DNA from 3 places in the Actinomadura graeca genome. Region 1 is predicted to be linked to each of the others. Evidence: riboswitches for the same ligand, from Rfam matches in the RefSeq annotation. Region 1 holds a riboswitch; each other region holds the start of a gene.
The links. A riboswitch is a leader RNA that binds a small molecule or an ion and turns the genes downstream of it on or off. The one in region 1 is predicted to bind cobalamin.
Positions count from the first base shown of each region.

Region 1 (10,339 bases):
TCGGTCGCTGGAGCCGCCGGGTGGTCCCGTCGCGGGCCACTAGGCTGCTGATCATGGCAATCAACTCCCGTCCGGTGCGGATCGGTGTGCAGATCGCCCTGCAGCACGCCGACTACTCGGACATCCGCCGTGCCGCGGAGCAGGCCGAGGACGCCGGCGTGGACATCATCTTCAACTGGGACCACTTCCTGCCGATCTCCGGCGACGAGCGTGGCAAGCACTTCGAGTGCTGGACGGTCCTCGCCGCATGGGCCGAGCAGACGTCGCGGGTGCAGTTGGGTCCGCTGGTGACGTCCATTGGCTTCCGCAACCCGGACCTGGTTTCGGACATGGCCCGCACCGTCGACCACATCAGTGGCGGCAGGATGATCCTGGGCATCGGTGCGGGCGCGATGGAACGGGACTTCGCCGAGTACGGCTACGAGTTCGGCACGCCCGGCAGCCGGGTGGACGCGCTGGCCGAGGCGCTGCCCAGAGTCGAGCAGCGGTTCGCCAAGCTGAACCCGCCGCCGGTCCGCAAGATCCCCGTGCTGATCGGCGGTGGCGGCGAGCAGAAGACGTTGCGGCTGGTCGCCAGGCACGCGGACATCTGGCACTGGTTCTCCTCCGGTGAGGAGTTCGCCCGCAAGAAGCAGGTGTTGGCCGAGCGCTGCGCGGAGATCGGCCGCGATCCGGGTGAGATCGAACTGTCGGCGGGCGTGAGCGGCGATCCGAGGTGAACGGATCCGCGCTGCTGGAGCAGGGGGTCACCACGTTCACTCTTGAGGTGCACGCCCCAACTTCGACATGTCCACGGTCCGTGCTTGGGTGGCTTGGCGGGACAAGTTGGGCTATTGACGCAGTCTCCATCTATGCAACGGCACGGGGGTGCGGTCGTCAGTCGCTGCTACATCCCGGTCGTCGCTGGTGCGTTGGCGCTGGTAGGTCTGTGCGTGATGGCTTGCACGTCCGCGCGTCAGCTTGCGTGTGCGGCGTCGGATGACTCGCGAGCGCCTGTTTCGTTGTCGTCGGCCGGACTCTTGGGGTCGGCAAGCATCGCTGTGCTCTTTACGAGTAGGCCGTCCGAGGGCCTTTGGGGCATGGCGTGCTTGAGCGAGGGTGTGGTCGCTGGCCGCAGGGCTTTGCGGCAGCTCGTGCAGTTGGTTGTTCATCCTGTCCGTGTGTGGACGGGGCCGGTGTGCCCGGATCGTCCGGTGTCCGTTCGGGCAACGACCGTTGGTGGGGTGCCTGCCTGAGTGTTCCTTACTCCTGGACGAGGCGCGGGAGAGCATGAGAGGTCGGGACATCGTCCGAAGGAGCGAACTGTGCGTGAGCTGAGGGGCCGCCGGACGGACGGCAGGGCACGGCGGACACCGAACGCGACGCGAGCCCCGGCGAGTGGGCTCATAGCGGGGGACCTTCAGGAGTCCGCGCCCACTCCCGCCTCGATCATGGCGTTGCAGCGGATGGCCGGCAACGCGGCCGTGGCACGCTTTCTCTCTGCTGAGCCCCAGGCCGGGGCGGGTCTGGGGCAGGAGGAGACGGCCCTTGCGGAGGATGGCCCGGCCGTTCAGCGTAAGCGTGTGGAGCGTGTTCTGAGGTCTCCGGGACGGCCCCTGGACGAGCCGGTCCGCACCGAGATGGAGGCCCGGTTCGGCACGGACTTCTCCGATGTCCGCGTGCACACCGACACCTCGGCGCACGAGGCCGCCGAGTCGGTCCAGGCGGAGGCCTTTACTTCGGGCTCTCACATCGCTTTTCGACGCGATCGGTACTCCCCCAACTCTTCCAGCGGCAAGAGTCTGCTCGGACATGAGCTGGTCCATGTGCAGCAGAACCGGGACGGGCTGACCGCCGGGACCGACAATGGCCACGGGCTATTGATGACCCATCCGTCGCATGACCTCGAAAGAGCCGCCGACACCGAGAGTGCCGCCGCCCTCGGCAGACCGGTCTCCCTGCAGCGGGCGGTGACCCGAGAGGAGGCCGGGTCCGCGTCCGACCTGGGGGTCGTCGCGCCGGACATCCCGGTGCAGCGTTACGTCGTCGTGCAGCCGGGCGACCACGACTATCCGCGACGACGCCGGGTGGGCCAGAGCACCTCGCTCGACGAGACCTTCACCTCACAGGAAATGATCAACAACAGTTTCGTCGGTCCTGATGGTGAGATCAATGTCCGCTACACCGGGCGTGCCCCGTTGCGCATTTCCGAGAAGAAGGACCTCGCCGTCGAGCACAACACCGGCAGCCCGTTCATCCAGGCCAAATCCTTCTTCGCCACCCAGGAGCGGATCGCCCAGGCCAACCAGAATCTACAGGGAAGAGTCAATTTCCAGACCGGAAGCCACATCCTCCATTTGCGCCGGACGACGAGATCTCTTCTCATGCGATCCGGTGAGGAGGTGGTGACCCTCTGGGAGGTCGAGCCGGCGGTGGCGCCCACGCACGCCCCGGCCCAGTCCGGGCTGGACGTCCGTCTCCCTCAGCGCTGCGACGACATGGCCCAGCAGGTGACGGGCATGGTGGGCATCGTGGGCGGCACGATGGAGGACAGGTACTGGGAAGGTCTCGCCGCCGTTCTCGGTGATGTGACCAAAACGTCCCGGAAAACCTATCTTGACGAATTTTATGGCGCCAAGCAGCACGTCATCGACAGCCTCAACCTTCCGGACCAGCAGAATCCGCAGACCCAGGCGGCGATACAGCAGGCAAAGGACGAATATTCGCACGTCATGCAAAGTATGCTGCAGATCGCGATGAGGGAGCGCACCCAGTACCCCGATGACTTCAAGAAGGCGCTCTGGAGGCGCCATCTGAACGAGTACACGCCGCCGGCGGCGATCGGCGACGTCCTCATGATCAAAGCACTTCGCCCGGACGGCACCTCCGGATCGGTGGACTTCCACTACGGCGGGGTCATCGCCAAGAGCGGCACCGACTACATCACGATGGAGAACTACGCCAGGCACGAGGGCACGGAGACGCTGAGCAGCAACGACCCCCAGTGGTACTTCCAGATGTACGGCGCCGAAAAGCAGTTTCAGAGCTGGCACGAACAGTGGGACTGGGACAACCTGTTCCCCGACCGGGTCACGCTCAGCGTCCTGCTCCGCGGCTAGAGCCGGCGATCGGCGGCATCCGGAATGGGCCGTCTGGGGTTCTCTCTGTCGGCGATCCGGTTGACCTCAAGTTTGGTCGAGGTGACAGAGTCGCTCGCATGAGCGACGACAGGGTGATCATTTTTGAGGAGGCGGGCGCCGACCCGTCGGCCGACGTCATGACGATTCAGAACGGCGGCGGACGCACACGTGTGCGGGCGGTCGACGGGCCGGAGCACATGGTCGGGCTGGTGTCCCGGCTGGTCGGCGAAGGGGTGACGCAGATCGAGCTCTGCGGCGGGTTCGGTGCCGTGCCGCACGCCGCGGCCGGGCGGGCGAGCGGTGGGAAGGTGCCCGTGGGGGCCATCTATTACGGGTTCGAGTCGCTGACCGGCGTGGCCTCGTACAAGACGCGTTTCGAGGCCGGGGAGGCGCTGTCGGAGGCGTTCATCATCGTGCACGACGGCGCCGATCCGTCCATCGACGTGGTGGTGCGCGAGAAGGCGGACGGCGGCAGGACGACCTTCGTGGCGGTGCCCGACGAGGCGGCCGGCGGGCAGGTGGCCGGGAAGATGGCCGGAGAGCTGCATCTGATCGAGCTGTACGGCGGATCCGGGCCCGAGGGGGCCGAGTCGGTCATCCGCGCGGTGGACGGCCGAGTGCCCGTCGGTGTCAGCGCATACCGGCGTGCTGAGGCATGACGTCACGAGCCCGTGTCCCCCCGGGCCGGGACGTCAGCCGGAGGCGCGGGATAGGAGGTCGCGGGCGCGCTCAGGGAAGGTCCGCAGGTGGTCTTGCCAGGTCGCGCGGCATGGCGGGCACGGCTCGATCCCGCCGAACTCGCCGATCTCCTCGGCGCCGTAGACAGGGCGGCGGCGACACCGCGGGCATTTGTCGGTATCGGGCCGGGTGAGCATGTTGGCGAGTCCCGCGAACAGCACCCGGTCCTTCTGGGCCAGGACGGCCTCGTACCGTTCGTCGGCGGCGCTGGTGACATCGTTGCGGTACCAAAGCTTGGTGTTCTTGCGTGTCAGGGCGACGACCTGCGTGGTCTCCGGTTCGCCGAGCTTGAGGCCGTCCTCGACGAACCGGTATCTGCGCATCATCACGTGGATCGGGCCACCGAGCAGCCGCGTGAAATTGACGGCGCTGCGTCCGGCGGTGGTGCGGGCCCACTGGGTGTCCAGCGCCCAGAGCGCCTCGCGGTAGGAACGGAAGGCCGCCTGGCGGACCTCTGGGCCGACGTATGCGTAGGTGTTGTGGATCTCGCCCTCGGCCCGATGTTTGTAGAAGGCCACCGCGTCATAGAGCCCCACCCCCATCTCGGTGACAAGGCGGTAATCCCGCTCGCCGAGCCAGGCGACGTCGTCGTTGCAGGCGATCGCGGCGGCGATGAAGAACCGGAGCATCGCGTCGCAGTCACGTAACCGGAACCAGTCGATCGGCGAATGCGCCAGCGCGTCGGCGTAGCAGCGCATCAATCGTGAGTTCCTGCGTCCGCTGGACTTCTCCGTCATGAACAGCAGGGACGCCCGGTATTCACGCGCCATCTCGTCGCGGACGGCGCCATTCCCGAACAGCTCGTCCAGGAGTTCGTCGATGTCGTAGCCGAGGATGGGAGCCGGGGACAGCACGTCGACCATGTCCCCGAAGACCTCCCCGACGATCCCGACCGCGCACAGCCGGGCCAGTGCCAGATAGCGGTCCCAGTTCGTGAAGTGCGGGACGACCGACCGGTTGTACTCCCAGGTCTGCGCCAGCGTCTCGGCTATCCGGCCGGGGCTCAGCCCGGATTCCGCCAGATCGCCTTCGAGTTCGCGGGGATAGAACCATTGGTCCGTGATGGTCATGTCACGGTCCCTTCGATCGGCGTAGCGACCGTTTCGCGGACGTCATCGCCATGGCCGGTGCCGTCCTGGAGCGCGTGGGTATCAGATGTTCTCCCGGGCGCGTTGCGCTTCGCCCGGAAGAACACCTTCGGACCTGTCGGTGGGACGGGGCGCGGCGGACTCGATCAGCAGTGTCCGCGGGCGGGTAGAGGGTTGGTCTCGCTGTTGATGTCGCCGTCGCTCATGTATCCCCATCGGCCATTGTCGGCCTGGGTATAGGCCCACCGGTTGGGGTGCGGCCCGTTGTTGTTGCGTCCGCCTTCACACCGGTAACTGAACCAGCTCGTCGTGGTGTACATGTAGCCGACGAGGGCGCCGTCCCTGGCGACGACCTTCGCGCCGCGGCGGTTGTTGCACCACCATCGGCCCCCGCTGGGCCAGCAGGGAGCGGCCTTGGTGGCGGCGTCGTTCTGGTCCGTCTCCGCGCCCGGCGCTGCGTCGTCCTGCGCCGCCGTGCCGCCGGGCGCGGCCTCGTTCTGTGGCGCCGGGGCACCGAGGACGGCGTCGACCGTGCCTCCAGGGGTTCCGGCGGTGGCGGCGCCGGCCAGGCCGGCCATCGCGGTGGCTGTGAGGACGGCGCTCGCCACCAGCGTGGCGGCGCGCACTGTCAACGCACGTCGGGGGGCGGTAGTGGTCATGACAAAACCTCCCTTGTCACGCTCAGTTATCAGACGAGTACACCACGATGCCCGCGCCCATTGACTGACGGCAGCAGTGACAAAAGCACCACCACCTCGTCGAACGACGGTGTCGCCACCCACGCTGTCGCGAGGAAACAGCCTGGTCAGGAGGGTGCGAGCGGGTCGAACTGCGGGGCCTCGGCGGTTCGGCCGCGCATCATCGCATTTTGGACGGGTAAGGCAGATGCGTACTGATCAGGGCGAACAGGGAGGACGGCTTCCCATGGGGAACAAGGACAAGGCGGCCAACACCGGCGACAAGCTCAAGGGCAAGGCCAAGGAAGTCGCCGGCAAGGTGACCGGCAACGAGCGCCTTGAGGCGGAGGGCAAGAACGACCAGGTCAAGGGGGACCTCAAGCAGGCCGGTGAGAAGGCCAAGGACGCCTTCACCGACTGATCGAGCGTCCAGGGATCGAGGCAGGCCACCGCCAGGAGCGGTGGCCTGCCTCTGCCCGGAGCTTTGGCCGACGCACGACCCGCGACGCGACGCGACGCGGCGTGGCGCGGGGCGGGGCGGGGCGGCGGGCGCGATGCGGGGCGGCGTGGCGCTTGTTACGCCGGGCCGGAGGGGGCCCGGCTCAGATCCACGACGCAGAAGCGGTTGCCGTCCGGGTCGGCGAGGACGACGAAGTCAGGGTCCGGCGGGTACAGGTCCCACGTGATCCTCTCGGCTCCGAGGCCGATCAGACGCTCCACCTCGGCTTCCTGCTCGGCCGTGGTGTCCACCATCAGGTCGAGGTGGATGCGCGGGTGTTCCTGGACGGGCGACTCGCTGAACATCAGCGCGAGTGCCCGGCCCGACCCGTCCGCGTGCTCAAGGGTCCTCCAGGTGGGCGCCTCCCACTCCGATGTGGCGACCAGGTTCAGCGCCGACGTCCAGAAGGCCACGGCGCGCGGGACGTCGGTCACGCCGATCACCGGGAATCCGAGTCTGAGCATGAGGGCGAGTCTAGGGAGCGTCCACGTGCGTCCAGGGCCGGCGGACCGTCCGGCGGGATCGTTCCGCGGACGCTCAGACCACCAGATCGCGGAGCGTGCACACCGCGGCGTAAACCTCGCGGTGGGTGGTGTAGAGGGGGTGGAGGCCGAACCGCATCAGGTCCGGCGGACGATGGTCGGCCGCGACGCCGTTGTCCCTGAGCTCCTGGACGATCTTCGGCGCGTCGCCGTGGCAGACCGCGACGTGACCGGCCCGGCGCTGCGGCTCCCGCGGTGTGGCCACGGACGCGGCCGTCCCCGTGAGGAGTTCCTCCGCGCAGGTCATGAAGAAGCCCGTCAGCGACAGGCTGCGTTGACGCACCTGCCGCATGTCGACGGCGTCGTAGGCGTCCAGGGCCGCTTCGAGCGCGATCATGGAGATGATCGGCGGGGTGCCGATGCGGGCGCGGGCGATGCTGGGCGCGCCCTGGTAGGTGTCGCGCATGCCGAACGGGTACTCGTGGCCGTTCCAGCCGGGGAGCGGCTGGTCGAAGACGTTCTGGTGACGCCCGCCGACGTAGATGAACGCCGGTGAGCCGGGGCCGCCGCACAGGTACTTGTAGGTGCAGCCGACCGCCATGTCCACGTCGTTGGCGTCCAGGTCGACGGGAACGATCCCGGCGGCGTGGCACAGATCCCACACCGTGACGCAGCCGGCGGCGTGGGCGGCGCGGGTGAGGCCCGCGAGGTCGTAGAGCTCGCCGGTGCGGAAGTCGACCGGTTCGTGGAGCAGCACCCCGATGGCCTCGCCGTCGGCCCGGAGGTAGCGTTCGATCTCGGCCGGGGGGACGCGCCGGACGGTCAGGTCCAGCATCCGCGCGGCCGAGTCGGTGATGTACCGGGCGGTCGGGAACTGTGTCGTGACGCTCAGGATCACCTTGCGGCCGGGACGCAGCCGGGACGCCGCGACGAGGGCGTTGAACAGCTGCACCGTGGTGGAGTCACTGACCACCACCTGGCCGGGGGCGGCGCCCAGCAGCCGCCCGATCTTGTCTCCGGCGCGGGCGGGGGCCTCCCACCATCCGTCCTCCCACCATCCGTCGATGAGCCGCCGACCCCACTGGACGTCGACCGCCTCGCGAACGGCGGCCGAGACCGAGGAGGTCAGCGGCCCCAGACACGTGCTCTCCATATAGATCTGGCCCGCGGGCAGGACGAATCGCTTCCGCACATGGGCCAGCGGATCTGCGGCGTCCAGCCGCTCGGCTTCCTCGTTCAGGGACTCGGATACGCGCACGTTCATAGTCGACCTCTCGCCTGGTGGCCTTGCCGGTGGTGTGTTTCTGGGAGCCCACGACGAATGCACAGCACCAAGAAGGGGGCGCCTTCGAATGTGTCGCGCCTGGCGGAGCACGTCAAATGACATGGCATGTTTGGCAGATTCTTGTCGTGCCCCGCCCGGCGCATCGAACCTGCGTCCCGCAGGCAAAAGACCACGTGCCTGCAACGGTTCTCAGAACTCCTCGTCGAGGCTGACGGCGCCTTCCGTGCCGATCTGGTAGGCCGAGACCCGGCGCTCGAAGAAGTTGGACAGCTCCTGGACGTCCTGCAGTTCCATGAAGGCGAAGGGGTTGGCGGGGCAGTCCCGGAATCGCACCGGGTTCCCTCTTACGACACCCGTCCCTGGGTGGGACGGGTGAGCCAACGTCAGAGGAACCATACATCTTGTGGTGCCATAGTCCTACCAACACCACATGTAGATACTCTCACTCCCGTGTCCGCCGGGCCCGGCGCAGGGCGACCGCCTCACGGAGGCCGTGCACCAGGTTCCGGCCGTCGCCGAAGAAGGGCAGGAGGAACACGAGGTGGACGAGATACCACCAGGCCAGGGCCCGGTCGAGTCCCATGCTCCACAGCCCGGCGCCGACGATCACGCACGAGGACGGACCGGCCACGGCGACGCCCGCGCTCTGGAGGGCCGTCATCGTCCCCGCTGGGATCACCGATGTGCGCCACATCGTCCGCTCGATGGCGATGTGCGTGACGTGGGGAAGGCGCTTGAGCACCACCACGTGCGCCACCTCGTGCAGGGCGAAGGAGCCCGCCAGGCCCAATGCCGCCGCCTTGAAGAACCACCACGCCATCTCCGCCGGGACGCCGTCGCCGGACGACGCGAACCACGCCAGCGCCACGGCCAGGAGGCCGCCGAGGAAGGCCAGCAGCGGCCAGACCTGCAGGACCACGGCCGCGGCGACCGCGCGGACCACCGGCCCGTCCCGGTCGTGGGCGGAGGGACCGGGCGCCGGATCGCCGGCGGAGGGGTCAGGCGCCGGTCTGCTGCTTGATGAGCTGCTCACGGCGGTGCTTCAACCCCCGGTAGGTGATGTGGGTCATCGTGAGGACCGCGGTGGCGACCACGAAAATGACGATCAGGGCCGTGGGATTGGCCACGCCCATGGTCACCCCGGTCGCCCCGTTGCCCGTGGGCTTCGCCTTGAAGAAAAGCGATCCGAACAGCGTCTCCCGGTAGATCGGCTTGTCACCGTCAGTTGAGAACATGAGATACAGAAGGGCCGTCACCGCGATCGCCAGGGTCAACAGGACCGACGCGAGAGCGGACGTCATGACCCACCGTGCCTTTATCATTCCTTCTCCTCGATTCACTGATCCGGATTCCCTGGACCGCGTACCAGACGGACAGCGCGCACGCTCCGCCGAGGACTCCTCTGGCCGCCCACGGCGGCAGATTGAGCAGGCCCAGCCCGATGGCCGCCAGCGCGAACGCGACGCCGAACGCGGAAAGGCCCAGGAAGACGGAGAACGGATTGTCCTTCTCCGCGGGGAAGACGATGCTGATGCAGGTGGTCATGACCACGCCGCCGAGGCAGCCGAGCAGGGCCGGGCCGCTCTGGACGAAGGCGTCCCGGTCGGCCGCGAGGAGGATCGCGAGTCCCGGCACGGCGAACAGGACCAGCAGGACGACCTGCGCCTTGACCAGCCGCCCGTAGATCCGCCAGGGGGAGGTGGCCGTGCCGGGGATCATCCGCAGCGGCTGCGTCGCGGTGAACTGGTAAAGACCGCCCAGGGAAAGGACGGCGAGGCTCCACATGGGATTGACCGCGGATCGCAGCGTCAGGTAGGCGAACAGCGCGACGGTCATCACGGCACCGATCGATGTCTGCGAGTTGCGGAGCAGACACCAGTCATAGGCGTTGAGGAAACGGCCCGGCAGCCTGCCCATCGAGACGTTCAGGAACCGCGACTGGCGGACGTGCTGGTTCGGAGTGAGCGCCAGTGTGAGGACCATGAGCACGGCCGCGAGGAGCACCGCGCCCGCGAGGGCGGGGACGGCGCCGTACCGGTGCCACGACCACGACACCGACGTGACCCACGAATAGCGGGTCCGCTTTTCGAGATAGTCCTCGCTGACGTCCGTGATGAGCGTCCGCATCTGGACCGAATACAGAACCACCAGCCCGAACATCACGAGGACGGACAGGACGCCCGCGATGCGGCTGAGTCCTATCAGCCCCCACAGCCGCGCCAGGAGCTGGTACACGACGCTCAGGGCGAGGTATGTCAGGAGGACGGGCAGGATGATCGACGCGGTGATACGCGGGACGGCGTCCGGGCCGAGCAGCAGCAGCGCGCTCACGGCGAGCGAAACGAAACCCACTCCGGCGACGATCCCCGTCGTGCCCGCCTCGTACATCAAGAACGCCACGGACCGTTCACGGTTCGTCAGCGGCAGCTGATAGCTCAGCGTGAGCATTCC
Region 1 is NZ_CP059572.1:4,506,651-4,516,989, forward strand. Features, by position in the region: gene AGRA3207_RS19880 (LLM class F420-dependent oxidoreductase) at 1-719, shown strand, start outside; gene AGRA3207_RS19885 (eCIS core domain-containing protein) at 1,431-3,098, shown strand; gene AGRA3207_RS19890 (DUF6506 family protein) at 3,197-3,778, shown strand; gene AGRA3207_RS19895 (hypothetical protein) at 3,812-4,927, opposite strand; gene AGRA3207_RS19900 (hypothetical protein) at 5,092-5,604, opposite strand; gene AGRA3207_RS19905 (CsbD family protein) at 5,870-6,043, shown strand; gene AGRA3207_RS19910 (VOC family protein) at 6,199-6,585, opposite strand; gene AGRA3207_RS19915 (kynureninase) at 6,659-7,861, opposite strand; cobalamin riboswitch at 8,155-8,277, opposite strand; gene AGRA3207_RS19925 (hypothetical protein) at 8,331-8,831, opposite strand; gene AGRA3207_RS19930 (hypothetical protein) at 8,887-9,162, opposite strand; gene AGRA3207_RS19935 (hypothetical protein) at 9,110-10,339, opposite strand, start outside.

Region 2 (10,339 bases), 2.5 Mb from region 1:
GGGGCGGCGGCGCGCAGCGTGGCGGTCAGGTGCAGCCCGCGCGCGCCCGGACGGGCACCCGACACGCGTCCGTGCGGGCTGCGTGCCTTGGAGCGGCGCCCGGGGGCACCCGCGCCCACGCCGGGCACGGTGAACAGCCGTGGCTTGTAGGCGGCGTCGGCGGGAGCGGTCTCGTCCTGCGCCGCCTGCCCTCGCCCGCTCTCCGCGGACGGCTCCGGCGGGCCGGAGCGCTCCGCGCCGTCCTGCGGGCCCGTCGCACCTTCGTCCGCCGCGCCTCCGCCCGGCCCGCCGTCGGGGGGCCCGGGGTCGTCGTCGGGCGGTTCCGGCCCCCGGTCGTCCCCGTCTTCCGGCTCCGGCCCGTGATCCTGCTCCCGGTCCGGTTCGGCGTGCTCGTCGAGGACCTCGTCGAGTCTCTGCCGGTCGAGGCCCGGCGCGTCGAACGGGTCGCGGCGCCGCCGGTGCGGCAGGGCCAGCCGCGCCGCGGTGCGCACGTCCTCGGACGTGACCGCGGGCCGCCCGTGCCAGGCGGCCAGGGCGATGGCCGCGCGCGCCGTGACCAGGTCGGCGCGCAGCCCGTCCACCTCGAACGAGGCGCACACCGCCGTGATCTGGCGGACCGCGGCGTCGGTCAGCTCGACGCCGGGCAGCCGGTCCCGCGCCGCGGCGATCCGCGCGGCCAGCGCCGCCTCGTCCCCGGCCCAGCCCGCGGCGAACGCCGCCGGGTCGTCCTCGAACCGCAGCCGCCGCCGGACGACCTCGGCGCGCTCCCCGGGGTCGCGGGTCGCGGCGACCTCGACGGTCAGCCCGAACCGGTCGAGGAGCTGCGGGCGCAGCTCGCCCTCCTCCGGGTTCATCGTCCCCACCAGCAGGAACCGCGCCGCGTGCCGGACCGACACGCCCTCCCGCTCGACGTACGACTCGCCCATCGCCGCCGCGTCCAGGAGCAGGTCGACGAGGTGGTCGTGCAGGAGGTTGACCTCGTCGACGTACAGCACGCCGCGGTGCGCCGCGGCGAGCAGGCCCGGTTCGAACGCCCGCACGCCCTCGGTCAGGGCGCGCTCGATGTCCAGCGACCCGGTGAGGCGGTCCTCCGACGCGCCGACCGGCAGCTCCACGAGCCGCGCGGCCCGCTCCGCCGCCGCGTCCGCCCGTCCCGCGTCCGGCTGGGGGCCGGGGACGCCGTGCGGGCCGTCGGGGCAGGACGGGTCGGGCGCGTGCGGGTCGCAGGAGAAGCGGCAGCCGGGGACGACCGCGACCGGCGGCAGCAGCGCCGCCAGGGCCCGGACGATCGTCGACTTCGCGGTGCCCTTCTCGCCGCGCACCAGCACGCCGCCCACGCCCGGCGAGACGGCGTTGACCAGCAGCGCCAGCTTGAGGTCGTCCATCCCGACGACGGCGGAGAAGGGGTAGCGCGCGGTCCCCCCGCGTTCCCTCGGCCCGTCGGTGCCCGTCGGCGCATCAGGGGGCATGCCTCGTCCTTTCCTCGGGTGTCCACGCCCGTGGCGGTTCCTGTCCGACGGCCGGAGTCTCCTGGCTCCCGGATCCCCGCTCCCCCTCGGCCTTCCAGCCGGCCCGTGCGGGCCCGCCGTGGCGCGAGCGAGGGAGAGCTCCCCTGGTCACAGTTGCGGGACAGCCCCGGATTCGCACCGGGTTCCTCCGCTTCCGTCGCAGGCACAGGATCGCACACCCGCCGCCGTCGCGCCCCCCGCCCCCGGGCGCGCCCCCGAGGCACCGGGACGCGGCGGGACGTCAGGACGCGGCGAGGGGCGGCCCCGCCGGGACGCGCACCGGCACGGCGAACCAGACGGCCTTGCCGTGGACGGGAGCCCCCGTCCGCGACCGGGCCCGCAGCATGCCCCAGCGTCCTCCGGACAGCTCCCGGACGATGCTGAGCCCGCGCCCGCAGTCGCCCGACGTCCAGGAATAGCCCGGAAGCCCCGCGTCGGCGAAGGCGTCGAAGACCGCGCAGCGCGCCTCCCCGGCGCCGTCGTCGCACGGATCGAACCACAGCTCGTGGGGGCTGTGGTCGCACGCGTGCTGGTGGGCGTTGGTGGCCAGCTCGCTGACCATCAGCTGGGCGTCGGCGATGACGTCCCTGGACGCCCGCAGCGCGGTGAGCGCCTCGGCGAGGGCGCGCCGGGCGTATCCGGCGCAACCCGGCCCTCCGGGCAGGGGCCAGACCCGGCCGGGTCTGATCCTGCCGCCGAGCAGCGCCCGGCGGGGCGGCACCACACGCGCGGCGTCGGTGATGTCAGGCGAGGTCTTCACGGGTCCTCCCGGGGTGGCGCGCTCGTGCGCGCTCCTGCGTCGTCGATTACTTTCAGTCCCCGAGTCGTCACAGATTCAAGCGTCTCGTGAGATTCTCACCTTCGCAACCGCCTTGCCGAGATTGCTCTGTCCCCGCGCGGGGTTGGCCATTCGCGTTGTGGGGCGGCGCCAGAGTGAGGAGACTCCACTGCCATGACCTACCGCCCTACGGTCCGCGGCCGCCGGCTGGCCCGGGAACTGCGCAAGCTTCGCGAGGAGCAGGGGCTGACCCTGCAGGAGGTAGCGGACCGGCTCGACTGGTCCCGGGCCACCGTGTCCCGGCTGGAGACGAGCCAGACCCGGCCGCGTCCCGGCGACATCGCCGACATCCTCGACCTGTACGGCGTCCCGAGCCCGGCGCGGGACGCGCTCATCACCCTGGCCCGGCAGGCCGGGCAGCGCGGCTGGTGGACGGCCTACCAGGACGTGTTCACCGGAAGCTACGTCGCGCTGGAGGACGAGGCGTCCCACATCCGCACGTGGGACCCGCAGCTGATCCACGGGCTGCTGCAGATCGAGCCGTACTCCCGCGCGGTGATCACCTCGGGCCGGCTGCTGCCGAGCCCGGAGGAGATCGAGCGCAGGATCGCCGCGCGCAAGATCCGGCAGGCGCTGCTGGACCGGGAGAGCGCGCCGCGGCTGCACGTGGTGTTCGACGAGTCGGTGCTGCACCGCCACATCGGCGGCCGGGAGGTGATGCGCGCGCAGCTGGACGCGCTCAACCTGGCCGTGAAGACCCGCCCATCCGTGACGATTCAGGTACTTCCCTATACCGCACAGGCACATGCCGGACTTGACGGACGTTTCACCATATTGTCGTATCCGAACCCCGCTGACCCCGATATCGCCTACGTAGAGGGCACCATGGGTGACGTTTACCTTGAGAGTGCCGAGGAAATAGCAAAACATAGGGACCGCTTCGATCGGATCGAGGCGGCCGCCCTGTCCCCCGAGGATTCCGCGCACCTCATCGCCGAGGCAGCAAGGAGCAGCCCGTGATCAACCTGCAGCGCGCACTCAGCGGAGCCACGTGGCGCACGTCGTCCCATAGCGGAAGTGGCGACCAGTGCGTCGAGGTGGCCCCCCTTTCCAGTGATCTGCACGCTGTGCGCGACTCGAAAGACCCCGGCGGCCCGGCTCTGGTGCTGACGCCGGACGCCTGGCGGACGCTCCTGGCATCGATCAGGGAGGTCTGACACCCGCGACACACGATCCGGGGGCCGCGGCACATGCCGCGGCCCCCGGGCCTCCACCGGAATTGTCACGATCTTTCCAATTGTCAGGCTCTGTCCATCTGGACCATTTCCGGGTTCCTTTCCAGGCCGCGCCCATCCGCGCGCCCCATCGGCGCCCATCTGCGCCGCCCATCGGCGTCCGCCCGCGTGCAAGGGCGGCCGGAATCGCGGCGGGCACGGCTTAGGCTCGCGGTGTCGACAACCGGAGGGTGCATCGTGACCGCGGAACTCAAGCTCGGCATCAACGTCGGCTACTGGCATCGCGACCCCGACGACCAGACCGAGACCGTCCTCGCCGCCGAACGGTGCGGCTATGACTCGGTGTTCACCGCCGAGGCGTACGGCTCGGACGTGTTCACCCCGCTGACCTGGTACGCCGCCCGCACGTCCCGCATCAGGCTCGGCACCGCCGTGGCGCAGATGTCGGCGCGGACCCCCACCGCGACCGCCATGCACGCCCTCACGCTCGACGCGCTCTCCGGCGGGCGCGTGATCCTCGGGCTCGGCGCGTCCGGCCCGCAGGTCGTGGAGGGCTGGTACGGCCGCCCGTTCCCGAAGCCGCTCGCCCGCACCCGCGAGTACCTCGACATCGTCCGCCAGGTCTGGCGGCGCGAGGGCCCGGTCACCAGCGACGGCCCGCACTACCCGCTGCCGTTCCCCGGCGGGACCGGCCTGGGCAAGCCGCTGAAGTCGATCGCGCACCCGGTCCGCCCGGACATCCCCGTCTACCTCGGCGCGGAGGGGCCGAAGAACGTCGCGCTGTCCGCCGAGATCGCCCAGGGCTGGCTGCCGCTGTTCGTCGACCCCGCACAGATCGAGCCGGTCTTCGGGGCGTCCCTCGCCGGGCGCCCGGACGGCTTCGAGATCGCCGCGACCGTCGCCACGATCGTCACCGACGACCTGCCCGCCGCGCTGGAGTTCGCGAAGATCCCGCTGGCGTTCTACATCGGCGGGATGGGCGCCCGCGACCGCAACTTCCACCTCGACATGATCGGCCGGCTGGGCTACGCCGAGCCCGCGCGGCGTGTCCAGGAGCTCTTCCTGGACGGCCGGCGCGCCGAGGCGATCACCGCCGTGCCGGACGAGCTGGCCGACTCGGTCTCCCTCCTCGGCCCGATCGGGCGGATCAAGGAACGGCTCCAGCTCTGGCGCGACAGCCCCGTCACCACCGTCCTCGTCGCCGGGGTCCGGGACGAGCCGACCCTGCGCGCGCTCAAGGGCCTGGTGGACGCCTGACGACCCCGGACGTGCCCGATCGCACACCGCGCGATGGAATGGGAGGTACGGCGGGGGCGCTGCATCCAACGGCCCCGAGAGACCGATCAGAGACTGGAGATGGGCACACGATGTCCGCTCGGCACGACACGTCCGCACAGCAGGACGCCGCCCGGCTGCTCGTCAGGACCCTGGAGGCGGAGGGCGTCGAGTACGTCTTCGGCATTCCGGGCGAGGAGAACATCCACTTCGTCCACGCGCTGAACGACTCCCCCATCCGCTACGTCCTCGTCCGGCACGAGCAGGGCGCGGCGTTCATGGCCGAGATCTACGGGCGGCTGACGGGCCGGGCGGGGGTGGCGTCGGCGACGCTCGGCCCCGGGGCGATCAACCTCCAGCTCGGCGTCGCCGACGCGACCACCAACAGCACGCCCGTCGTCGCGATCTCCGCGCAGGTCGGGCTGGACCGCATCTACAAGGAGTCGCACCAGGTCATCGACCTGGTGTCGCTGTTCCGGCCGATCACCAAGTGGTCGGAGCTGGCGCCGACGGCCGAGGCGCTGCCCGAGATGGTCCGCAAGGCGTTCAAGACGGCGCAGACCGAGCGGCCGGGCGCGGTGTACCTGGCGATCCCCGAGGACGTGGAGTCGGCGAAGGTCTCCGCGGACCTCGGCCCGCTGCCGGTCAACGTCGTCCGGCCGCAGGAGCCGTCGCCCTCGCAGATCGCCCGCGCGGCGGACGTGATCGCGCTCGCCGGGCAGCCGATCGTGCTGGCCGGGCACGGCGCCGCGCGCGCCGGGGCGAGCCAGGCGCTCGTGCACTTCGCCGAGCGGCTCGGCCTGCCGGTCGCGACCACGTTCAACGGCAAGGGCGTGTTCCCCGACGACCACCGCCACGCGCTCGGTGCCGTCGGGTTCATGCGCCACGACTACGTGAACTTCGGGTTCGACGAGGCGGACGTGCTGATCGCCGTCGGCTACGAGCTCCAGGAGTTCGACCCCGTCAAGATCAACCCGAACGCGGACAAGAAGATCATCCATATCCACCAGTTCCCGGCCGAGGTCGACGACCACTATCCGGTCGAGGTCGGCATCCAGGGCGACGTCTCCCGCTCGCTGCGCGCGCTCGCCGACGCCGTCCACCGCCGCTTCGACGTCAACGGGACGGGCCGGACGATCCGCCGGATGATCGCCGAGGAGCTGGCCGAGGGCGCCGTCGAGGACGGCCACCCGATCTCGCCCCGCCGCATCGTGGCCGACATCCGTGCCGCGATGGGACGCGACGATATCGTTCTCGCCGACACCGGCGCCGTGAAAATGTGGATGGCGCGCCTGTACCCGACGTACGAGCCGAACACGCTGCTGGTGTCGAACGGGCTGTCGTCGATGGGGTTCGCGGTGCCGGGCGCCATCGCGGCCAAGCTCGCCCGCCCGGACCGCAAGGTCCTCGCCGCGACGGGCGACGGCGCGTTCCTGATGAACTCCCAGGAGCTGGAGACCGCCGTCCGCGAGAACGTCCCGATCACCGTGCTGGTCTGGGACGACTCGGCGTACGGGCTGATCGAATGGAAGATGGACCTCGACCTCGGGACCAGCTCCAACATCGGCTTCGGCAACCCCGACTTCGTCCGGTACGCGGAGAGCTTCGGCGCGCGCGGGTACCGCGTCGGCTCCGCGGACGAGCTGCTGCCCACCTTGCGCAAGGCGCTCGCCGACGACGCGGTGTCGGTCGTCGCCGTGCCGGTCGACTACTCCCACAACCTCCGGCTCACCGACAAGCTGGGCGACCTCACCGGCCCGTTCTGACGGCCGTCCCGCCGGACACGTGGAGGGACGGCGCGGATCGGGTGCCATGGGACGCCGGTCAGAGACCGGTGGGCACCGGGCCTTGGGCGCGCCAGACCGTCCCGCGGCGCTCATGGGCGAACAGCTCCTCGACGGCGTGCGCGATCCGCGGGCCCACCTCGCGTTCCAGCAGGTAGAGCCCGAGGTCGAGCCCGGAGGTGACACCGGCGGAGGTGACGAGGCCGCCGTCGTCGACGACGCGGGCGTTCACCGCCTCGGCACCGGCGGCGCCGAGGAGTTCCAGCCCGAGGTGGTGGGTGGTGGCGGGACGCCCTTCCAGCAGCCCTGCCATGGCGAGGAGGAGCGAGCCGCCGCACACGGCGGCGACCGTCACGTCCGGGTCGTCCATCGCCTCTTTCAGCAGCGCGGGCAGGCCGGTGGCCAGGGCACGGCCCAGCAGCACGGGTATGGACTCGTCCCGCGGCCGTTCCCCGGCCCCGGCGTCGTTCCCGGACACCTCGTGGGGCTCGCCGACGCGGCCGGAGGCTCCGGGCACCAGGATCAGATCCGCGTGCCCGGGATCGAGGGCGGCGGTCGCCCTCAGCGCGAGCCCGCCGGTTCCGCCGACCACCTCGCGCGGCCCTTCGGCGGACACCAGTTCCACGCTCACCGCGCCGGACGCGGCGCCGCCGCAGTGCAGCACCTCGAAGGGGGCGATGACATCGAGCGGATCGAACCCGTCGAACAGGACGATCTGGACATGCATGACGGCTCCTTCGGCAGCGGCGGACCCGGCCGGCGCCAGGCTCACGGCCGAGGCTAGGCGGGACTCCCCTCAACCCCCAGTGGCAATAGCGACAGCATTCAACGGATTAGTGCCACAGGAGATTCGAGACGTTGAACTGCGCGGATGTGCGGATTCCAGGTCTTCTCGGCGGTGACCCGATGTCGGCGGAGATGTAGATTCCGGCCATGCACACCGTGGCCGTCCTCGCGCTGGACCAGGTGATCCCGTTCGACCTGTCCACGCCGATCGAGGTCTTCACGCGCACCCGCCTTCCGGACGGCCGCCCCGGCTACCAGATCCGCGTGTGCGCCGAGCACCCGGAGACCGACGCCGGCGCCTTCGTCCTGCGCGCGCCCTGGGGACTGGACGGGCTCCAAGGGGCGGACACCATCATCGTCCCCGGCACCGCCGCCGCCACGGCACCGCTCCCCCCGCCCGTGCGCGACGCGCTGCGGACCGCGGCGGAAGGCGGCACGCGTATCGCGTCCATCTGCTCGGGCACGTTCCCCCTGGCGGCGACGGGCCTGCTCGACGGTCTCCGGGTGACGACGCACTGGAACGCCACGGACCTCCTTGCCGCCGCCCATCCCGGGCTCGACGTCGATCCCGGCGTCCTCTACGTCGACAACGGCCAGTTCCTCACCTCGGCCGGTGCCGCCGCGGGCCTGGACCTGTGCCTGCACATGATCCGCCGCGACTACGGCTCGGCCGTCGCCGCCGACGCCGCCCGCCTGTCGGTCATGCCCCTCGAACGCGAGGGCGGGCAGGCGCAGTTCATCGTCCACGACCGCGTCCCCGCGCCGCGCGGTTCCGCCCTCGAACCGCTGCTCATCTGGCTTCAGGACGACCTGGGCCGCGATCTCTCCCTCGCCGACATCGCCGCCCAGGCCGGGACCAGCACCCGGACACTGATCCGCCGGTTCCGCGAGCAGACCGGCACCACCCCGCTCCAGTGGCTGCACCGCGCCCGCGTCCGCCAGGCGCAGCACCTGCTGGAGACCACGGAGCACTCCGTCGAGCGCATCGCCGCCCAGGTCGGCTTCGGCTCCGCCACCGCCTTCCGCGACCGCTTCAAGAAGACCACCGGCGTCAGCCCCCAGCTCTACCGCCGCGCCTTCGGCCGGCCGGCCGCGCGGAACGAGGAGGCCCGGGCGACGGTCAGCGGCGGCAGATGATCTCGCCGTGGGTGACGGCGTACCAGCCGTCGTCCGCGGCGGCCCACGCCTTCCACCCCTCGTAGATCCGCTGGAGGCCGTCGCGGGTGGCGTGGCCTCCGGCGACGGCCTTGTCCGCCAGGGAGGAGCGGACCAGCCGCCCGCCCCACGACTCGCTCCACCACTCCCGCTCTTCGGGTGTGGAGTAGCACCAGCTCGACGCGGACGCGGTCACGTCGGCGAACCCGGCCTCGCGCGCCCAGGAGACCAGGCGGCGCCCCGCGTCGGGCTCGCCTCCGTTGGCGCGCGCCACGTTGTAGTAGACGGGCAGCCAGGAATCCATTCCGGACGGGTTCGGATACCAGACCATGCCGCCGAAGTCGGCGTCGCGCGCCGCGACGATCCCGCCGGGCCGGGTGACCCGCCGCATCTCGCGCAGCGCCTGCACGGGGTCGGCGACGTGCTGCAGGACCTGGTGGGCGTGGACGACGTCGAACGTCCCGTCCGGGAAGTCCAGCGCGTGGACGTCGGCGACCGCGAACGCGACGTTGCCGAGGCCCTCGGCGTTATTACGGGCCTCGTCCAGGACGATCTCGGCGGCGTCCACGGCGGTGACCTGCCCGGGGGCGACGCGCCGGGCCAGCCCGGCGGTGATCGTGCCCGGCCCGCAGCCGACGTCCAGCAGCGACAGCCCGGGCCGGAGATGCGCGGTCAGGTAGGCGGCGGAGTTCTCGACCGTCCGCCACTGGTGCGAGCTCAGCACGCTCTTGTGGTGGCCGTGGGTGTACGACGCGTTCGCGCTCATGGGATCACCTCTCGTGCGGTGTCCCCACCCTACGTCGATTCTCAAATACCGAGAAGTGGGTCTCATTATATGAGATCACCTGGTTTGCGGCCCTACCCCGGACATGGAACGAGGCCGGGGCGCCCCGCCCCGGCCTCGTCCGCCGCTCGTCCGCGCTAGGCGGCCAGTGCCACGCGCCGTCCGGAGACGTGCACGGGCACGGGCATCGGGCTCTGGACGGGAAGCGCCTCGACGAGGGCGAGCGCCGGGGCGGGCGCGGTCTCGGCGTAGGCGTTCAGGGCCGCATGGGACAACTCGGTGAGCCACGGCTGCACCACGGTCCGCTCGGCGGGCCCGTCGAGCCGTGTACGGGAGAGATGGAATGTGCCGGTCGCTTCGCTCACTGCCAACACCCCTTCCTTGCCGGTGGGCCGCGGCTGTGCGGAAGCCACCGGTTGCCACATACCCACGAATACGTGTGTACACGCCACCTGGTTCGACCCGTGTTCCCGGTGGTCTCCGAGATCACAGCCTTAAGTTACGCACCATCACCGACATTTCTCGAACGTGTTTTCGGCGGGATGGACCGGTCCCGGCGCTAGTCGGGGCGGGGCGCGGGCTCGCGGGTGACCGAGCGCAGGAGCGGGCGGCTGAGCGCGCCCGCGCCGAGGACGCCCCCGAAGCCGAGGACGACGGACACCGCGAGCGTCACCAGACCCGACGAGCCGCTCCCGGTGGCGAACGGCGAGGCGAGGAACAGGCCCGTCAGCACCGAGCCGCCGCCCATCACCGCGAGCGGGATCAGCGTCTCCTGGCGGCGGGCGCGGTCGAGCACCGGCAGCGGCGTGCCCGCGAGCCGCAGCATCGCGTACGCCTGCCTGCGGTCCAGGACCGCGGACGCGCCGGTGATCCCCGCGCTCGTGACGGCGATGAGGAACGAGACGGCGAGCACGATGAGCGCGCCCGTCCGCAGGTCGGCGACCAGCACGTCGCCGTTCACCTCCTCGTCGGCGGGGGTGGTGGCGACCCGGCCGGGGACGGCGCCGGCCAGCGCGGTCCGGGCCCGGTCGAGC
Region 2 is NZ_CP059572.1:2,052,282-2,062,620, forward strand. Features, by position in the region: gene AGRA3207_RS09410 (putative cobaltochelatase) at 1-1,469, opposite strand, end outside; cobalamin riboswitch at 1,525-1,656, opposite strand; gene AGRA3207_RS09415 (ATP-binding protein) at 1,750-2,268, opposite strand; gene AGRA3207_RS09420 (helix-turn-helix domain-containing protein) at 2,461-3,306, shown strand; gene AGRA3207_RS09425 (DUF397 domain-containing protein) at 3,303-3,503, shown strand; gene AGRA3207_RS09430 (LLM class F420-dependent oxidoreductase) at 3,759-4,778, shown strand; gene AGRA3207_RS09435 (acetolactate synthase large subunit) at 4,889-6,562, shown strand; gene AGRA3207_RS09440 (DJ-1/PfpI family protein) at 6,621-7,307, opposite strand; gene AGRA3207_RS09445 (GlxA family transcriptional regulator) at 7,514-8,503, shown strand; gene AGRA3207_RS09450 (methyltransferase domain-containing protein) at 8,487-9,287, opposite strand; gene AGRA3207_RS09455 (hypothetical protein) at 9,443-9,670, opposite strand; gene AGRA3207_RS09460 (ABC transporter permease) at 9,865-10,339, opposite strand, start outside.
Region 2: it holds a riboswitch for cobalamin, as region 1 does, so the genes downstream of both, AGRA3207_RS09410 (putative cobaltochelatase) here and AGRA3207_RS19915 (kynureninase) in region 1, are expected to answer to the same signal.

Region 3 (10,339 bases), 2.5 Mb from region 1:
GTCGGGCACCCGCCGCCCGCGGCCTCGCCGCCGGGCGCCGGGAGCGACGGCGGCGCCGCGGGGGCGATCGTCGCGATGGTGGTCGTGATGATCGTGCTGGAGGTCGTGCTGCTGGCCGGGCCCGCGTTCGCCGTGGGCATCCGCCGCCGGCGGCGGATGCTGGCGCTCGTCGCGGTGGCGGGCGGGAGCGGCGGGCACCTGCGGGCCATCGTGCTGGCGGGCGGCCTGGTGCTCGGGGGCGCCGCCGCGCTGGCCGGAGGAGCGCTCGGCGTCGCCGGCGCGGGCGTGGCCACGCTGGTCGTCCAGTCCATGTCCGACGACGTGCTCGGCCCGTTCGACGTGCCGTGGCTCCAGGTCGCCCTGGCGATGGCGCTCGGCGCGGGCAGCGGCGTGGTCGCCGCGTACGTGCCCGCCCGGCAGGCCGCGCGGATGGACGTCGTCGCCGCCCTCGCGGGCCGCCGCGAGAGGGGCATGCCACGCGGCGGCTGGCCGATCGCGGGCGCCGCGGCCATCGCGGCGGGCGTGTTCCTCAGCCTCGTCGGCGTGCGGGTCCTGCGCGAGTTCGGGGCGGCCCTCGGCGCCGCGGCGATCATCGCGGGCTGCGTGATGGCCGGGCCGTGGCTGGTCGGCGCGGCGGGGCGGGCCGCCGGACGGCTGCCGGTGCCGCTGCGCCTCGCCGTCCGGGACGGCGCGCGCAACCGCGGCCGGTCCGCGCCCGCCGTCGCCGCGATCATGGCGGCGGTGGCGGGGGTCACCGCGCTGGCCATCGCCAACGCCAGCGACCTCCGCCAGGCCCGGATGGACTACGTCCCCCGGCTCCCGATGGGATCGGCGCTGATCCGCCCGCCACTGGACCGGATCGACGCCCTGCGCCCGGCGTTCGCGCGGGAGCTCCCCGGCGTCCCGCTGCTCGACATGCGGGTGCTGCCGGGAGAGAACTCGTCGTGCCTGGAGGCCGACACGTCCAAATGTCCCTCGGTGCGGTTCGCCGGCCGCGACCTCGGCGGGACCAGGAGCGGGTACATGGACGCGGTCGTGGGCGGCGCCCCCGAGGCCCGGATGGTGCTGGGCCGCGACGACCCCGCCGTCACCGCGGCCCTCGCCCAGGGCAAGATCGTGGTGTTCGCCTCCCGGCCGCTGCCCGGCGGCACGACGACGGCCACGGTGTCGGTCTGGGAGAACGACCGGCCGCGCGTCCTCAAGGAGGTTCCGGGGCTGCCCGCCGTCGGCGTCGAGGCCGACCCGCACGTGCCCGCCCTGGTGCCCCCGTCGGCCGCCGCCAAGATCGGCGTCCCCGCCCGGGTCGAGGGGCTCGGCGTGGACCGGGCCAGCCACCGGCTCACCGCGGACGAGCAGGCCCGGCTGACCGAGGTGGTCGCCGGGGCGAGCGAGGTGCCCGCGGACGGCGCCGTCTACGTCGAGCGGGGCTTCACCCGGTCCGGTGACGTGGTCATGCTGCTGCTCGCGGCCGCGGGCGGGGTGCTGGCGCTCGGCGGCGCGCTGATCGCCACCGGGCTGTCGTCCGCCGACGCCCGCCCGGATCTCGCCACGCTCGCCGCGATCGGCGCCCGGCCGAGGACCCGCAGGCTGCTGATGACGGGGCAGGCGGGTTTCGTCGCGACACTCGGCTGCTGGCTCGGGATCGCGGCGGGGGCCGTCCCGGGCATCGCCGCGGCCGGCCCCCTCACCAACGAGCCCGCCGAACCCGGGGGCGCCGCGCCGTCCCACGGGACGATCGTGGACATACCGGGGCAGGTCCTTCTGATCATCGGGGTGGCGGTGCCGCTGGTGGCGATGCTCGCGGCGGGGATCCTCACCCGGTCCCGCCTCCCCATGTCGCACCGCATCGCCTCCTGATCGCCCGGGCGGTGCCGGTGGGCTGGTAGCGTCCGGCGCGTGGCTGAGGCGGTTGTGGTGGAGGGGCCCGTGGACGAGGCCCCGGTCGGCCGCCGGGAAGGGACGCGGCGGCGGCGCGTGGCGCTGTGGGCGCTCGTCGCGGCGAGCGCGGCGCTGTACGCCGCGTACTCGCTCATGCGGCTGCGCGCGTTCCGGGCGAGCAGCTACGACCTGGTGATCTTCGACCAGGCCATCCGCTCCTACAGCCGGTTCGAGCTGCCCGTCGCGATGGTCAAGGGCGTCCACAACGGGTTCGGCCCCCACTTCGCGATCCTCGGCGACCACTTCTCTCCGATCCTCGCGCTGCTGGCCCCGCTGTACTGGGTCCACGACGGGCCGGGGACGCTGCTGGTCGCGCAGGCGGTGCTGTTCGCCCTCGCGATCGTGCCGATCTGGCGCTACGCCGAGCGCCGCTTCGGCGCGGGCGCCGCGTACTGCGCGGCCGCCGCGTACGCGCTGTCCTGGCCCGTCGCCGAGGCCCTCGCCTTCGACTTCCACGAGGTCGCGTTCGTGCCGGTGCTGTCGGCGCTCATGGTCGAGCGCTACGACGCGGGGCGCCGCGGCGCGGCGGCGGCCGCCGCCCTGGCCCTCCTGCTGGTCAAGGAGGACATGGGCCTCCTGCTGGTGGGCTTCGGGATCTTCCTGCTCACCCGGCACGAGCACCGCGACGCCGACGGCGGGGGATGGCTGCCGCGCGGCGACCGGCGCGCGGGCCTCGCCTACATCGTCGGCGGCCTCGTCGCGACCTGGGTGTGCTCGCGGCTGATCATCGCCGTCTTCGGCGGCGACAACGACTACTACTGGGCCTACGGGTCGCTCGGCCCCGACCTGCCGCACGCCGCCGTGTACGCCCTCACGCACCCGTGGGACGTGCTGGCCGTCCTCGGCACGCCCCCGCACAAGCTCGGCACGATGGCGCTGCTCGTCCTGCCGCTGCTGCTGCTCCCGCTGGCGTCGCCGCTGACGCTGACCGTCCTGCCGCTGCTGGCCGAGCGGATGCTCGCCAGCCGCTTCGGCAACTGGTGGGAGCCCCACTACCACTACAACGCGTTCATCGTCGCCGTGCTCGTCATGGCGGCCGTGGACGGGGCCGCGCGGCTGCGCGGGCGGTTCGGGCCGCTGCGGGCCACCCGGATCCCGCCCCCGCTGCCCGGCGCCGCGCTGCTGACCGCGGCGGTCGTGTGCGTGCCCTTCTTCGCCTTCGCCCACCTGGCCGATCCCGCGCTGTGGCGGCGGAACGAGCGCGCCCGCGCGGCGGCGGCCGTCGCGTCCCGGATCCCCGACGGGGTCCTCGTCGAGTCGGCCAACGCGATCGGCCCCGCGCTCACGACCCGCACCCGCGTCCTGCTGTGGGACGGGCAGCCGCGCCGCGCTCCCTGGGTGATCGCCGACGTCGAGCGTCTGGAGTTCCCCTTCCGGACGGTGGCCGAGCAGCGCCGCCGGGTGGAATCGCTGCTCGCGGCCGGATACCGGGAGGTCTACCGCCAGGACGGATACGTCGTCCTTCACCGGAACGTAGCCGATCCCTGGTGAACGCGGCCTGTACGGCCGATAAACCCGGACCTTTGGACAAGGCGTCCAATGACAGTGCGTCACAGATCCAGTCAGAATGCCGGTGAAGGGCGGCGGAGGACGAATAAACCTACACTTTTCGTCTGCTTTGCTGGATACTTGAAGAAAGTCGCGACGGCCGCGGCCGGCCAGGAGACCTGCCTGCGCTAACACTCGTGTGACCGCTGCCGGGCGGCGTTGGGGCGGAGCGCATGAGCGGTGACGGGCTGATCGAGAACAACGCGAACGGGCTGCGGCGGCGGGCGGCGGAATTTCTTCCCCCCGCGCCAATGCCGGAGGCAGGTAATCACCCTCTCGGCAAAGCGGGCCGCAGGGCGGCCCTTGGCGGGGAGCCGTGACATGGCGGCGCCAGAGGGCCGTGAGGTCCAGCGATGGGAGACGTGCGGGCAGGCGTGGATCGGCGTGCTCCGGCACGTGTGGACGGCCGGCGAGGCCGGCATGGACGACCGCGGGCCCATCATCGAGGGCCCGCCGCTGCTCTTCGAGGTGGCCTCGCTGAGCTGGGAGGACCCGATCCTCCGCGAGCACGGCGACCGGGCGGGCCTCGTCCGGCGGGCCCAGGAGCGCACCAGGCGCGTCGTCCAGGGCCGGTACGGGCCGCGGCTGCACGACCTCGACGGGGTGGACCAGCTCGCCTGGGTCGTGGGCCTGCTGCGGGCCCGGCCGTGGACCACGAGCGCGTGGATCTCGCTGACGCTCCCGGGCGAGCCGTCCGAGGGCCTGCCCAGGCTGACCGCGCTGTCGTTCCGCATCCGCGGATACCGGCTGATCATGACCGGGATGTTCCGGTCGCAGGACGTGTACCCCTGCTACCTCACCTACATCCCGCTGCGCGGCGTCCAGCTCCAGGTCGCCGAGGAGCTGGGACTGCCGGCGGGGCCCCTGCGGGTGTTCGTGGACGTCCCGCACCTGCTGGTGGCCGACGCCGAGCGGGTCGCCTCCGTGCTGACCGCGATGCCCGAGCACAACGCGGCCTGACGCGGCCTGACGCGGCCTGGACACCGCGCCGTTCCGGGGGGTGTGGGAGGTCGGCCCCCCACAAGGGACCGTGCCGGGGCCGGACCTGACCCGATTTGACGTGGCTTGACGGAATGTGGTGGGGCCAGGTCCGGACGGGCCGCCGCGGAAGTCCCGGCTGCCGCCGACCCGGAGGCCGGCGAGGGATAGACTCGCCTGCGGGGGCCGAGAGCACGACGAGGTGACTCGCGACTTCACCTGCACGCCTTCAGCGGCGCACCGTGCCCACCGGCACGCGCGCCGCCCCGCAGAGTGCACATCCGACCGCGCACATCCGACATCCGAAGGACTGTTTCCTTGAGCAAGCCCGTCGTCCTCGTCGCAGAAGAGCTCTCCCCGGCCGGCATCGCCGTGCTGGAGTCCGATTTCGAGGTCCGTCACGTCGACGGCAGCGACAAGGCGCTCCTGCTGCCCGCCGTTGCCGACGTCGACGCGCTGATCGTCCGCAGCGCCACCAAGGTCACCGCCGAGGTCTTCCAGAGCGCCCGGCGGCTCCGGGTCGTCGCCCGCGCCGGCGTCGGCCTCGACAACGTGGACGTGGAAGCCGCCACCAAGGCCGGCGTCATGGTCGTCAACGCCCCGACCTCCAACATCGTCACCGCCGCCGAGCACGCCATCGCGCTGCTGCTGGCCACCGCGCGGAACGTGCCACAGGGCCATGCCGCCCTCAAGCAGGGCGAGTGGAAACGCTCCAAGTACACCGGCGTCGAGCTCCAGGGCAAGACCGCCGGCGTCCTCGGCCTCGGCCGCATCGGCGTGCTCGTCGCCCAGCGCCTCGCCGCGTTCGACATGAACGTGATCGCCTTCGACCCCTACGTCCAGGCCGCCCGCGCCGCGCAGCTCGGAGTGAAGCTCGTCACGCTCGACGAGCTGCTCCGCGAGAGCGACTTCATCACCGTCCACCTGCCGAAGACCCCCGAGACCCTCGGCCTCATCGGCGACCGCGAGCTGCACCGGGTCAAGCCGAGCGTGCGCGTCGTCAACGCCGCCCGCGGCGGGATCGTCGACGAGGAGGCCCTCGACCTCGCGCTGAAGGACGGCCGGGTCGCCGGCGCCGGCCTCGACGTGTTCAGCACCGAGCCGTGCACCGACAGCCCCCTGTTCCACCACGACTCCGTCGTCGTCACCCCGCACCTCGGTGCGAGCACCCACGAGGCGCAGGAGAAGGCCGGCACGCAGGTCGCCCGCTCGGTGAAGCTGGCGCTGTCCGGCGAGTTCGTCCCCGACGCGGTGAACGTCCAGGGCGGCGCCGTCGCCGAGGACGTCAAGCCCGGCCTCCCGCTCGCCGAGAAGCTCGGACGGATCTTCACCGCGCTCGCCGGCGGCGTCCCCGTCCGGCTGGACGTGGTGGTGCGCGGCGAGATCGCCGAGCACGACGTCAAGGTCCTGGAGCTCGCCGCGCTCAAGGGCGTGTTCGTGGACGTCACCGAGGAGGCCGTGACCTTCGTCAACGCGCCCCTCCTGGCCCGCGACCGCGGCGTCGAGGTCACGCTCACGACCAGCGAGGACAGCCCCGACTGGCGCAACGTCGTGCAGGTCCGCGGCACGATGTCCGACGGCTCGGTGGTCTCGGTGTCCGGCACCCTCACCGGCCCCCGGCACGCCGAGCGCATCATCGAGATCAACGGCTACAACATGGAGCTCGTCCCGACCGAGCACATGGCGTTCTTCACCTACGTCGACCGGCCCGGCATCGTCGGCGCCGTCGGCAAGCTGCTCGGCGACGCCGAGGTCAACATCGCCGGGATGCAGGTCGGCCGGGCCGCCAAGGGCGGCAAGGCGCTGATCGCGCTCACCGTCGACTCCGCCATCGCCCCGCAGCTCGTCGACGCGATCACCGCCGAGGTCGGCGCCGACATGGGCCGCCGGGTCGACCTCGAAGGCTGAATTTATTGCAATCCCGGCCCAAGGGAGCTCGCCTGGCGGCTCGCCCCCTTGACCGTGCTTGGGCGAGCGCGTCATCGCTTCGCGATCAGCCCGGGAAGGCTCGCCTTCGGCATCGCCTTCCCGGGCTGGTAGCGCGCTCGCGTGACCGTTGAGGTCGTCCCGAGGGATGATCGTGGTCTTTGCGTGTCTCAGATTGTGAGATTTTACGCCACGGGTCGGGACGTTGGTCCGGACGGCGGGTAACGTGGCGGTAGTCATGCGGCGCTTCGTGGTAATCCTTCGCTGCCGCAGCGGGGCCTGATCATCGGCAGGCCGGCACCCGCTGCGGAGGCTCTGCCTGGCCGTGAGTCCGATACGACACCGGTCCGTGCGACCCACGGACCCCCGGCGGCCCACGGCCACAGCACAGCGAATCCCGGAGTGAACGGCATGAACCACGTCATGAACAACGCGCCCGCCGACGACGCGGAGGAAGAGGCGGCCCGCGCCCTGCAGACCGCCCTGGACCGCCGCGACAACGGCGGCCACCCGTCCAGGTAGGCGCCCGCCGATCAGGGACCGTCCCGTCCGGGGACGGTCCCTGATCGCATTACAGTGGGCGGATGCTCCTCGCCGAGCCCTCCGAGGTCGTGGACGCGCTGCGTGAGGCCGCGCGGCTCGGGCCCTACTTCGAGATCGTCACCGAGCCCGCCGAGGAGGCGGACCCGACCTGGCGGCCGTTCCCCGAACGGGACCGCGACCGGCTCATGGACCTCACCGCCAAGTACGCCGAACGGCTCGGGACCGGTGAACGGCGTGTCGCCGCGTCCATCCTGTTCCAGGGGCTCGCGTCGCGGCTGTGGTCGCCCATGGTCGCGGCGGCGGCGCGCGGTGTCGTTCCCGACCTGTCCGGGCTGCACTGGCGCTGGGCGCCCGGCGCGCCCGTGGCGCTGTGGCTCGCCCGGCCCTCCGGATGGCGGGCCGCGAGTGTGCGGGAGACCGCTGGGCTGCTCCACCGCGAGGTCGTCACCGGGCAGCTCGGGCCGCTGCGCGAGACGATGCTCACCTTCGTCGGCCTGGCGGACGGCCTGCTCTGGGGCAACGCGGCGTCGGCGCTCGCCGGGTCCCTGAACGTCGGCCCGCCCTCGCCGGAACGCGCCGCCCTCGTCCGCGAGGTGCTCGCCCGTGAGCCGCTCGCCGGGACGGGCGCGTTCGAGGCGGGCGGCTTCGTCCGCCGCAACTGCTGCCTGTACTACCGGGTGCCGCCGGGCGGCGAGATGTGCGGCGACTGCGCCCTGCTGCCCGGCCGGCCGGCCCGCCGCTGACCCGGAGGCCGGCGGCGGGGCGGCACGTGCGGGTCAGGCGCCGGCGGGGACCGCGGCGCCGGACGGACGGCGCGCGAACGCCCGTTCGGTGAGGTACCCGAACAGCAGCCCGATCGTCGCCCACAGGACGAGCTGGACGCCCAGCGAGGCGATCCGGAAGTCCCAGAGGACGGTGGCCGGGAAATGCTCAGGGATGGCGTCGGGCTTCGGCGTGAGCCGGTAGACCACCCCGACCACCACCGCGAACCCGAGGACGGACGCGATCGTCGCGTTCCAGGCGCCGAGCCGCGGGACCAGCCGCAGGCACACGATCACCGCGGCGATGGTGGCCAGCAGCCCCAGCGCGACCATGCCGAAGTACAGCGCCGTCCGGCTCCCGATGGACTCGGGGTCGCCGACCGCGGGCGGCGTCGCCGGGTACTTCAGGAACGGGACGAGCTCGATCGCCACGAACCCGGCCAGGGCGACCAGGGCCGCCGTGGCGCGGGCGCCGAGGTTCCCGAGCCGCCCGTGGGCGAACGCGAACGCGATCGAGAACAGCCCGCCGAGCGCCACCCCGTACACCGCCATCGCCGTGATCAGCCCGGACGTCTTCTGGACGGTCCGGCTCACCACCTCCGGCTCGTGCCCCTCGTGCGCGGCGTGCGCCTTGGCCTCCTCGAACGCGATGGCGTGGCCGACCTGCGGCTCGCCGTAGAGCCAGGCGATCAGCAGCGCGGCGGCCGCGGCGGCGAGACCGACGAGCATGCCGCGGACCAGCAGAGATCTCATCATGTGCGGCGGCTCAGTGGCAGGGGAAGCCGAGCAGGTGCCGGCCGTCGTGCGTGAACTCGTGCACCCACGTCCCGCCGAAGAGCGAGGTGGCGCCCTGCTCGGCGCCGACGAAGTAGATCAGGACAACGCCGAGGACGGCGGCGAGGACCGCCCACGGCAGGATCTCGCGGACCGGCACGCGCAGCGGCGCGGGCTCCGTCCGCGGGGACGGTGTCGCGGACGGGATGGCGGACTGGGCCATGGGGGTCTCCTCACGGGGTGCACTCGCCCCGGTAGCGGGAGGACGACGGGTCAGTGTCCTGACTCCCAGATCGCCGCCTCCTCCCGACCTTCCGGCCGGACGCCCGGCCGTGGTCGCGAAGCGGGGGAGACTCCCTGGTCACAGTGGCGGGACCGTCCTGGAATCGCACCAGGTTCCTGCGCACCGTCGCCTCTTATGTTGACTTGTCGCTCAGAGCGTCCCCTTTGCCCGCCCCTGCGTCAAGTCGGCGACCTGGGGAGCGGCCGGTTCCGGCGACCGGGCGGTGACGCGCCGTGGCCGTTTCCGGCTGCCGTGTATCCGTGGCGGGTCCCGCGTCCTTACCATCGGCAGGTGGGGACAACCTGGCCTTTCACCGGCCGCGGGGCGACGCTGGACGAGGTGCGCGAACTGCTCGGGACGGGCGGCGGCGGGCGCGGTGTCGTGGTCGCGGGGGAGGCCGGAGTCGGCAAGACCCGTTTGGCGGCGGAGGCGCTGCGGGGGCTGGAGCCCGGCCGGTACCGGGTGGTGCGGGTCGGCGCCACCCGCGCGGGCGCCCGCATCCCCTTCGGCGCGTTCGGCCACGTGCTGCCCGCGCGGCGGCCCGGGACCGCGGTGGTCAACCCGTTGCGGTGGGCGGCGGACGCGGTGGGCGCGCAGGGCGACCCGGCGCGGCTGCTGCTCGCGGTGGACGACGCGCACCTGCTCGACCCGAGCTCGGCGGCGCTCGTCCACCATCTGGTCGTGCACGAGCGGGCGCGGGTGCTCGCGACCGTCCGGGCCGGGGAGGCGATGCCCGACCCCGTCCTCGCGTTATGGAAGGACGAGCTGGCGCGGCGCCTGGAGCTGGAACCGCTGCCGGCGGCCGAGACCGGCGCGGTCCTGGAGGCGGTGCTCGGCGGGCAGGTGGAAGACGGCACGACCCGCAGGCTGTGGCGGGAGACCCGCGGCAACCTGCTGTTCCTGCGCGAGCTGGTGCTGGCCGGGACCGCCGCGGGACGGCTGGGGCAGGTGCGGGGCGTGTGGCGCTGGAAGGGCGACCTGCCGGTCTCGCCGCGGCTGGGGGAGCTGGTCGGGGCGCGTCTCGGCGCCGTCGGGCCCGAGGAACTGGCCGTCCTGGAGTACGTGACGTTCGGGGAGCCGGTCGGCGTGCCGGTGCTGGCCGCGCTCACCTCGCCGGAGGCCGTCGAGCGGGCCGAGGAACGGCACATGATCGTCTGCGCCCGGCGGGGGCGGCGGCTCCAGGCGTGGCTGGCGCATCCGCTGTTCGGCGAGGTGACCCGCGATCGCACGCCGGTGCTGCGGGCGCGGCGCCGGCGGGCCGCCCTCGCCGACACGGTGGAGCGCACCGGCATGCGCCGCCGCGAGGACCTGCTGCGCGTCGCGGTCTGGCGGCTGGACAGCGGCACCGCGGCCGACCCGGCGCTCGCCCTCCAGGCGTGCCTGCGGGCCCGCGGCGCCTACGACCTGGCCCTCGCCGAGCGGTTCGCGCGGGCGGCGCTGGACGCGGGGGGCGGGCTGGAGGCCGCGCTCCCGCTCGCCGGGATCCTGTACGTCACCGGCCGGGGCGAGGAGGGCGAGGCGCTGCTGGAGTCGGTGGCCGCGTCCCCGGCCGACCGTCCCCGCACCGACCGGGAGCGTTCCAGGTACG
Region 3 is NZ_CP059572.1:7,026,852-7,037,190, forward strand. Features, by position in the region: gene AGRA3207_RS31185 (FtsX-like permease family protein) at 1-1,857, shown strand, start outside; gene AGRA3207_RS31190 (DUF2079 domain-containing protein) at 1,897-3,429, shown strand; gene AGRA3207_RS31195 (thymidylate synthase family protein) at 3,808-4,446, shown strand; gene serA (phosphoglycerate dehydrogenase) at 4,783-6,372, shown strand; gene AGRA3207_RS31205 ((2Fe-2S)-binding protein) at 6,975-7,676, shown strand; gene AGRA3207_RS31210 (CbtA family protein) at 7,710-8,450, opposite strand; gene AGRA3207_RS31215 (CbtB domain-containing protein) at 8,461-8,691, opposite strand; cobalamin riboswitch at 8,723-8,893, opposite strand; gene AGRA3207_RS31220 (LuxR C-terminal-related transcriptional regulator) at 9,043-10,339, shown strand, end outside.
Region 3: it holds a riboswitch for cobalamin, as region 1 does, so the genes downstream of both, AGRA3207_RS31215 (CbtB domain-containing protein) here and AGRA3207_RS19915 (kynureninase) in region 1, are expected to answer to the same signal.